DNA from 2 places in the Marinobacter sp. AL4B genome. Region 2 is predicted to be linked to the other one. Evidence: riboswitches for the same ligand, from Rfam matches in the RefSeq annotation. Region 2 holds a riboswitch; the other holds the start of a gene.
What was found. Region 2 has a riboswitch for thiamine pyrophosphate ahead of thiC (phosphomethylpyrimidine synthase ThiC). Riboswitches for the same ligand answer to the same signal wherever they lie in the genome.
Positions count from the first base shown of each region.

Region 1 (4,427 bases), on a different contig from region 2:
TGGCTTCTCGTTGGTGCGCGGGCGGTCGGCCAATGGCAGACAAAAGCCCGAAAATGGACACCAGTAACACCAGCAACCAAAGGCCGGTACCTGCTGCGGCCGACACCTGGTAACTGCTCAATTGTTGGTAAAGCAGAACAGGCAATGTCGGTTGCCCAGGACTTCCAAATAACGCAATTACGCCGAAATCCCCCACCGAAAGCGCGATGCCATAGGCCAGCCCTAACGCCATCGGGCGGCGTAGCAAGGGCCAAAAAATCCGACGCCAGCGGTACCAACCCAAAATGCCCAGCTGATCTGCAACTCGAAGAGAGTGGCTATCTAGGCTGTTCAACGGGCCGCGAAGTACCTGAATAACGAAGGGCAGGGCCATCAAGCTGTTGATTAAAGCAACCAGCACCCATCCCTGCGCATGGTTATCCAAGCTTGGGCGAAGCAGGAGGAATAGCCCGGTACCAAGTACGATGGGTGGCACAATCAACGGCAGGTAGCCGGTGGTCGTAGGGATGGCTTTTAATATCGGGTTAGTCGTTTTGTTGGCCGAAGCCAGAATCATTAAAGATGCGGCAACGGAGCCAAGGCCAGCGGGCAGCGCAATTAGCAAGCTGCGCCCGGTTGCGGGTAATAGTTGTTCATAGATGGAAGCGCCGGTATTCAGAGTAAGCAACGCCGGCAAGCCACGGATGCTAATGGCCAACAAGGGCAGCAACAAGAAAAGGCTGAACGCCAGTAGTAGAATGCCAGACAACACCGCCTGTGTTGGCCAAGGCTTTAGCGGAACCCTGTGAGACAGCTGCCGATTGGGAAGGAGAGAAGTTTCCAAACGCTGGCGGAACACCAGCCACCACAAGCTACCACAAATCAATAATTGAATGACCGCTAAAACCGCCGCTTGCGGGAAGTCGAATTCGAAACGCAGCGCCTGATAAATCGCCACTTCCAGTGTCGTTGCAGCAGGTCCACCCCCGAGAGTCATGATGATGGCAAAGCTGGTGAAACATAAGGTAAAGACCAGAGCGCTCAGCCCCGGTAAAACAGGGCGCAGGGCCGGCCATTCAACCGAACGCCACAGCCACCAGCCGCGAAGCCCGAGTTGGGAGGCAATCCGAAGGCGCGATGGGGGCACCGCTTCTAATGATTGCAGCATCACGCGGGCTGCAAGAGGCGCATTAAAGAATATGTGGGCCAGCAGAATGCCATTCAGCCCGTAAAGGTTCCAGCCGTTTCCGGGAAACCATTCGGTCAACAAACCGGTAACCCAGCCTTGACGACCATACATGCCAATAATGCCTGACACGGCAACGATGGTGGGTAGCACCAAGCTGAGCTCCATCACTCGAAGTAATGCCGAGCGGCCTGGGAAGCGTCGGTATCGTGCCAAGGCGCGGGAGATGGGCAGTGCCAATGCCAAACTGACTAAAACTGATAGTGTCGCCTGCCAGACGGTGAACCACACCACCCCTCTTAAATACCGGCTGTTAAACACCGTGGAGAGGTCTAGACCTCCGGCGGTTATCAGCATACTGCCAAGGCCAAGGGCGACCAGTAACAATAAGGCCATCCCAATGAGTTGGCCCGGGATAAGCTGCCATCCCGGGTGGTCTAATGGTGCTTTCATCGGTGTAGAGCGCATGGAATTATCGAGTCATCGCATCCAGCCAGTCGTTTACGAGCTGGCGCCGTTGCTCGGCAACATCGGCAGGGGGCAGGAAGAACGTGTGCTCAGGGGTAATCAGTCGGTCGAAAACGCCGGGTAGGTCGTCCCCCAGGTCGATGGCGGGGTACATCACGTTCTTAAGGGGGATGTGCTTTTGAAATTCAGGAGTTAGCATGAAATCCAAAAATTTGCGTGCCAAGGCTTTTTGTTGGGACGATTCGATCAGCGCGGCCACCTCAACTTGCAGGTAGTGACCTTCTTCAAATTGAACCGCTTGGTAACGGTCGGTTTTATCAACCGCCATGTGATAGGCGGGTGAAGTGCTGTACGAAAGAATCATCGGTGCTTCGCCACTCATAAACAGCGAGAAGTAGCCATCACTCCAGCTTTGTGTGGTGGCCAAAACTTTGTCATTAAGTTGTTCCCATTTGGCCGGAGCTTTGTCGCCGTAGACCGAATGCATCCACAACAACAGGCCGAGCCCTGGGGTGCTGGTGCGCGGGTCCTGAATAATGATTTTCAGCTCATCGGGTGAGCTAATCAGTTCCTCGAAACTGGTCGGGGGCTTTGGCAGCTGCTGGGTGTCGTACACAAACGCAAAGTAACCCCAGTCATAAGGGATGAAATGCGCATCATCCCACTCGATCGGTAAAGCCAGCGCGTCCAAAGAGCGCTTGTGCTCACCGATGAGGCCGGTCTGAAGGGCGGTTTCCATGGTTGCGGTATCCAGGCCCAACACCACATCGGCCGGGGTTGAAGTACCTTCCAATCTTAGCCTCTGCAAAATATCACCGCCGCTGTTCAGTACGGTGTAATTGAGTGTGCAATCACATTGCTTCTCGAAGGCATCTTTGACACCGGGCCCGGGGCCCCATTCAGCCGCGAATGACGGATGGGTGTACACGTTCAATTCAGGGCGGTCGGCAGAGCGTGTGGCCAGCGGTAAAGTGATGGCCAACAACAAAAGGGATAAGCGATATAGCATATGCGGCATCCTATATTGGGGGAGCCATGCCGCGGGAGGCACTGTGTTCAGTGCGACTCAATTCCTTCGCCGGCATTATCCGTGTCAGGTTCCGCGGGTGTGGTCTCAGCCCTTTCTAGATAGAGGGCACCCCGTTGAGTTAGCGCGATTCTACCATGGCGCGGTGGTAGGACAAATGCGAGGTGTTTGTAGGCTAAAGGTTAAAAAATGTACGGAAAGACGAAAGTCTCAAATTTCGCTGATAGAATGAGGCACCTTTTCAGTCAGCTACACAACTATTTAAACCCTTGAGGTAATGTGCGTATGTCTTTGCACACAAAACGACGCCCTTTGACATTGCTGTCGGGCCTGGCATTTCTTGTGTCGTTTTCCGTACAAACGAATGCTTCATCTTTTGATGAAGAACTGCTCGATAAATTAGCAGGCTCCGCACCCTACTTGAGCGCAGAGGTGTTAGGTGCGGCGTTTAAAGCAACCCAGTGCGCGGTTAACAACGGCGTTGCTATGCCCGAGCGGCTGGCGGTCATTGATTTTTCGCTGCCATCCAGTGCGGAGCGTATGTGGATCTTCGATTTGAGCAAGGGAGATTTGTTGCTTAGAGACCTAGTGGCCCATGGAAAGAACTCCGGAAACGTCGAAGCCAACGCCTTCTCAAATATCGAAGGTAGCCACCAATCCAGTATCGGCCTGTTTAAGGGCAACGAAAGCTACAGCGGAACCCACGGTTACGCATTGCGGTTAGATGGATTAGAGCCGGGAGTGAACGATCTGGCCCGTCAGCGAGCCATTGTGATTCATGGCGCAGATTACGTTAGCCCAGACTGGGTAGCAGACTATGGACGGATTGGTCGCAGCCACGGCTGTCCTGCGGTAGACAGAAAAGTGATTCGTTCAGTCGTGGATAATCTGAAGGGTGGGCAGTTGGTGTTTACCTATTACCCGGATCAGGAATGGTTGCAGAGTTCCAGCTTCCTGAATTGTGATGCCCCCGCCCAAGTGGCCGAAGCCAGTCAGGCGAAGGGTAATAACACATAAGCAGGCTGGCTCTTTTAAGAACCCAGCGTTGAGAAGCGCAGGTTGTGCTTCTCAACGAGTCCTGTCGGTACGTTTTCCTCGCTGTAGTGTTTGAACGGTTCCTTGTTCATCATTTTCTGAAGGCCCTCCAAAGTCCGAATGGGCGCATCAGTCGCTACCATGTTCGCAATCCACGCAGGAACCAATCCGCCAGGATCTACCTGCGTTGTAAAGGTAATACGCGTCCAGCCGTCTGCAAGTGGTTCGATGTAAAAGCTATTGTTCAGCATCGGAATGCGAACGTAGTCGGATTGCTCCGGAGCTGCTTGCGGACGACCAATAGATTGGACGGTGACAGGCCCATCTACTTTTGTTTGTTCAAACGAAGACTTCATAACCAGGTCGCGATCGGAAGCAGGCCAAACGCCATCGAACATCATCCAAAGAAACTTTTCGCCGTCGTTTGTGTGATGGTAACGCGCTTTCTGGCAGTTGTAGATCCACTGCTGGCACAGAGAAATGTCGTTGATGACTGACATGGCTGAAAAGATGGAATGCTGAGTCTCCACCACACCACGGAATTGCTTGATAGATGAGTTATCCGCATCGCGAACATAGGTTGTGATATCGGAACGCTCTTCGCCCTGTTGTTTGACCACCCAATCTGAGGCAAGGGTAGGGCTCATGCTGAATAGCGACAGCGTTAGAAAGGCCAAAGTCGAAAGAATGAAATGCCGCATAGTTAATACAAACCTTTATGGAAACGGAACA
Region 1 is NZ_JAILWZ010000009.1:50,682-55,108, reverse strand. Features, by position in the region: gene thiP (thiamine/thiamine pyrophosphate ABC transporter permease) at 1-1,633, opposite strand, end outside; gene thiB (thiamine ABC transporter substrate binding subunit) at 1,638-2,642, opposite strand; TPP riboswitch at 2,687-2,786, opposite strand; gene K5L82_RS00820 (murein L,D-transpeptidase catalytic domain family protein) at 2,952-3,677, shown strand; gene K5L82_RS00815 (START domain-containing protein) at 3,692-4,396, opposite strand.
Region 1: another riboswitch for thiamine pyrophosphate. It lies ahead of thiB (thiamine ABC transporter substrate binding subunit); the one in region 2 lies ahead of thiC (phosphomethylpyrimidine synthase ThiC).

Region 2 (4,427 bases):
GGTTATTCGAAAAACGCTTGAGGGTCGTAAAGTCTGGATTGCTGGCAGCACCCACAGCGGTGAAGACGAGCAATTGCTATGTGCCCACCGGAGTATTCTTGAACAGCACGATGATGCGTTATTGATCATCGTGCCTCGGCACCCAGAGCGTTTTGATACGGTTGCAGCTATGGCCGAAGCAAAGGGTTATCGGGTAGCCCGTCGCTCACTTAGCGAGAATCCTCAGCAGGCTCAGGTTTATCTTGGGGACACCATGGGCGAGTTGATGACCCTGTATGGCGCCAGTGATATTGCTTTTGTCGGGGGCTCTTTGATTGAGCGCGGGGGGCACAATCCGCTGGAACCTGCCGCCTGGGGCATGCCGGTATTTTCCGGGCCTCACGTTTTCAATTTCGAAACCATTTATGACCGTTTGATTGCTGATCAGGGCGTGCAAATGGTTGAGGGGTGCCAGGATCTGGCCCAAGCCGTCAGTCGATTAATGTCCGATGCACAGGATTGCAAAGCGTACGGCGAACGAGCGCTGGCGGTGGTGAACAATAACCGGGGCGCGCTGGATAAAGTGGTCGAAGGGATCATCGAAAGGGTATAGCACCCGGGCCTAATTGCGGCCCGGGTGTCTTTGCAAAACCGGCGGGAATTACTCGGTGGGGTCTTCCAGAGTTTTGCCGTCGTTTGCCATCGCTTCAATACCGCGGGCACCTTCGCTGAGCCAGTTGTTTAGCTCGATCAGGTCCTGAGGGCTAAGTGTACCGGCGGTCTGCTTTAACTGCAGAGAGTTGATCACGTAGTCGTAACGGGCATTAGCGTAATCCCGAAGCGCCACGTAGAACGCCCGCTCGGCATCCAGAACTTCCACAATGTTCCGTGTACCCACATCGTATCCGGCGCGCGTTGCATCCAGAGCGCTGCGGCGGGAGATGATGGTCTGCTCAAGCGCAGAAGCGGTTTCCACGTTGTTGTTGACTGTCAGGAACAAACTGCGAGTATTCACCTGAACATCCCGGCGAACCGTGTTCAGATCCTGCTCGGCAACGGTAACCAGAGAGCGTTGTTGGCGAACACCGGCTTGAGTTCCGCCACCCATGTAAAGCGGTACGTTGAGTTGGAGTCCGATGACGCCCTGGGTACCTTCTTGCTGCGGCGTCTTCGCGTTTTCAAACTCGGTTTCACCGTAGGAAGCCACCAGATCAAGTGTCGGCATGTGGCCGGATTTCGCAACTTTCAGATTGGCTTCGCTGGCGTTCAGTTGATATATGGCTGCCTGGATAGACCAATTTTGATCCAGTGCCGTGGCTTCCCAAGATGCCGGGTCCATCGGGTTCGGTCGGCCTAACGGGAAGTTTTCCCGCAGATTTTCCAGATCGACGGCATATTCGCCGGTCAGGCGGGCAAGCTGCTCTCGGGCTACGTTCAGCTGGTTTTCAGCCGCGATACGCAGGCTCTTGCTGTCATCATAGCTGGCGCGGCCTTCATAGACCTCGGTAATGGCAATCAGGCCCACGTCATAGCGTTCTTGGGCTTGCTCGAACTGGCGCTGGATGGCCGCTTCGGTGGCTTGAGCGGTGGTCACCGTATCTTGGGCGCGCAATACGTTGAAGTAAGCTGTGGCCACATCAAGAATCAGTTGCTGCTGTGCCAGGTTGTATTGGGCTTGTGCGGCGTCGGTCTGGAACTGACTTGCGTCGTAGCGGAACCAGTTATCTGCCCGGAAAATAGGCTGGGTAAGTTGAACGCCGTAGTTCAGAGACTTATAGCTATCGCCAGGGCCATTATCTGCGTCGAAATCGACGTGATTGGCTTCGGCAAAGGCGCCGATCTGAGGCAGTAGTGTGCTCTTGCTTACGTCACTGGCGGCTTGCTGGGATTGAAACCTTGCCATGGCCGAAGCAATGCCGGAGTCGTAAGACAGCGCCTTTTCGTAAGTCTCCATCAAATCCAGAGAAAATGCAGGCTGAGCTGCAAGCAGGGTGATCAGTCCTGGAAGTAAGCGTTTTTTCATTGTATCTCCTGACAAACTGTCTCCGGGCATCCGTGATCTGGATACAAGGATCGGAAGGCCATCGTGTCGAAAGCTAATGCGACAGTATGGCCAAAAGTATCGGTGGCACATTATGGACAATAATGTGGCTCGTCTCTACACTTGAGATGCTCACACATTGTGTGAGCAACGAATTCTATATTCGCGTCTTGACGGGGTGCTGAATCGCCACAAACCGGCGATCGGCTGAGATTGCAACGCAGAACCCGCGACCTGATCCGGATAATACCGGCGTAGGGATTAAGATTGCACGATCAGTGCCAAATTGCCTAAAAGGGCGTTTGGGCAGTGTTCCGTCATGCGCGACCTGACACCTCAGATGTTACTGGGAGCAGACATGACGGACATACCAGCATACCTCAGCGACTCCGCAAAAGTGGATTCGGCAGCAATCAAACCATTACCAAGCTCACGAAAAATCTACGTGCAGGGTAGCCGAGCCGACATTCGGGTGCCAATGCGGGAAATTACGGTGGCCGACACCCCTACCGAGCTGGGCGGCGAGAAAAATCCGCCGGTGCTGGTGTATGACACGTCAGGCCCCTACACCGATCCAGATGCAAAAATTGATTTGCGTAAAGGTTTAGCACCGGTTCGCGCCAATTGGATTGCCGAACGTGGCGATGTAGAACCGCTGGACGGCTACACCTCCGAATTCACCCTCCGCCGCATGAAAGACCCATTGTTAGATCCGCTTCGGTTCATGGACGAGCGCAAACCGTTCAAAGCGAAGCCCGGCAAAAACGTCACCCAGATGCATTATGCTCGCCAAGGCGTCATCACTCCCGAGATGGAATACATCGCCATTCGGGAGAACATGAAACTGCAAGAGGCTCGTGAACAGGGATTGGCTGATGATCAGCATCCGGGCCAATCATTCGGTGCCAGCCTGCCCGCGGAGATTACCCCCGAATTCGTGCGTGACGAAGTCGCAAGAGGGCGTGCGATCATCCCTGCGAACATTAACCACCCGGAAACTGAGCCGATGATCATCGGTCGGAATTTTCTGGTGAAGATTAACGGCAACATCGGCAACTCTGCGGTTACTTCGTCCATCGAAGAAGAAGTCGAGAAACTCACTTGGGGTATTCGCTGGGGCTCAGACACTGTGATGGACTTGTCCACCGGTAAGAATATCCACGAAACTCGCGAGTGGATCATCCGAAACTCGCCGGTTCCCATTGGCACCGTGCCGATCTATCAGGCGCTTGAGAAAGTAGGCGGCGTTGCCGAAGACCTGACGTGGGAAATCTTTCGAGATACGTTGATTGAACAGGCAGAGCAGGGCGTGGATTACTTTACCATTCACGCGGGCGTGCGGCTGCACCACGTACCTCTGACTGCCAAACGTACCACAGGTATCGTCTCTCGTGGCGGCTCTATCATGGCGAAGTGGTGCCTGGCGCATCACAAAGAAAGTTTCTTGTACGAACACTTCGAAGACATCTGCGAAATCATGAAGGCCTACGATGTGTCCTTCAGCCTCGGTGACGGCCTCCGCCCTGGCTCCATTGCGGATGCCAACGACGAAGCCCAGTTCGGTGAGCTGGAAACCTTGGGTGAGCTCACCAAAATCGCCTGGAAACACGATGTTCAATGCATGATCGAAGGCCCCGGTCACGTGCCCATGCATTTGATTAAAGAGAATATGGACAAGCAGCTGGAATGCTGTGACGAAGCGCCGTTCTATACCCTCGGTCCTCTGACCACAGACATTGCTCCGGGTTACGATCACATCACTTCGGGCATTGGCGCGGCAATGATCGGCTGGTTCGGTTGTGCCATGCTCTGCTACGTCACACCAAAAGAACACTTGGGCTTGCCCAACAAGGATGATGTGAAAACCGGCATCATCACCTACAAAATCGCTGCCCACGCAGCCGATTTGGCGAAGGGCCACCCGGGCGCACAGATTCGTGATAACGCGCTGTCCAAAGCTCGGTTCGAGTTCCGCTGGGAAGACCAGTTCAACCTGGCGTTGGATCCGGACACGGCGCGGGAGTTCCACGACGAAACCTTGCCGAAAGACTCTGCCAAAGTGGCCCACTTCTGTTCGATGTGCGGGCCTAAGTTCTGTTCCATGAAAATCTCACAGGAAGTAAGGGATTACGCAGCAGAGCAGGGCATGGATGAGGTGAGTGCCATCGACGCAGGCATGCAGGAAAAATCCCGCGAGTTTGTCGAGTCTGGCTCTAAGCTTTACGACAAAGTCTGACTTTCGTACTTCACACCTCCCAGCCTGTTGGTTGGGAGATGTGAGCCGGGGTGGTGGGGCGGTTCAGAAAACGCTCGAGCCATCCTTGGGCGCTTCTGCTCCGCCGTCCCTGGCTCCGCAAATTTCTGAACCGCCCCACCACCCCGGCCCAATTAAACTTCTGTTTAACGC
Region 2 is NZ_JAILWZ010000007.1:36,592-41,018, reverse strand. Features, by position in the region: gene waaA (lipid IV(A) 3-deoxy-D-manno-octulosonic acid transferase) at 1-592, shown strand, start outside; gene K5L82_RS00300 (TolC family outer membrane protein) at 641-2,002, opposite strand; TPP riboswitch at 2,185-2,298, shown strand; gene thiC (phosphomethylpyrimidine synthase ThiC) at 2,379-4,256, shown strand.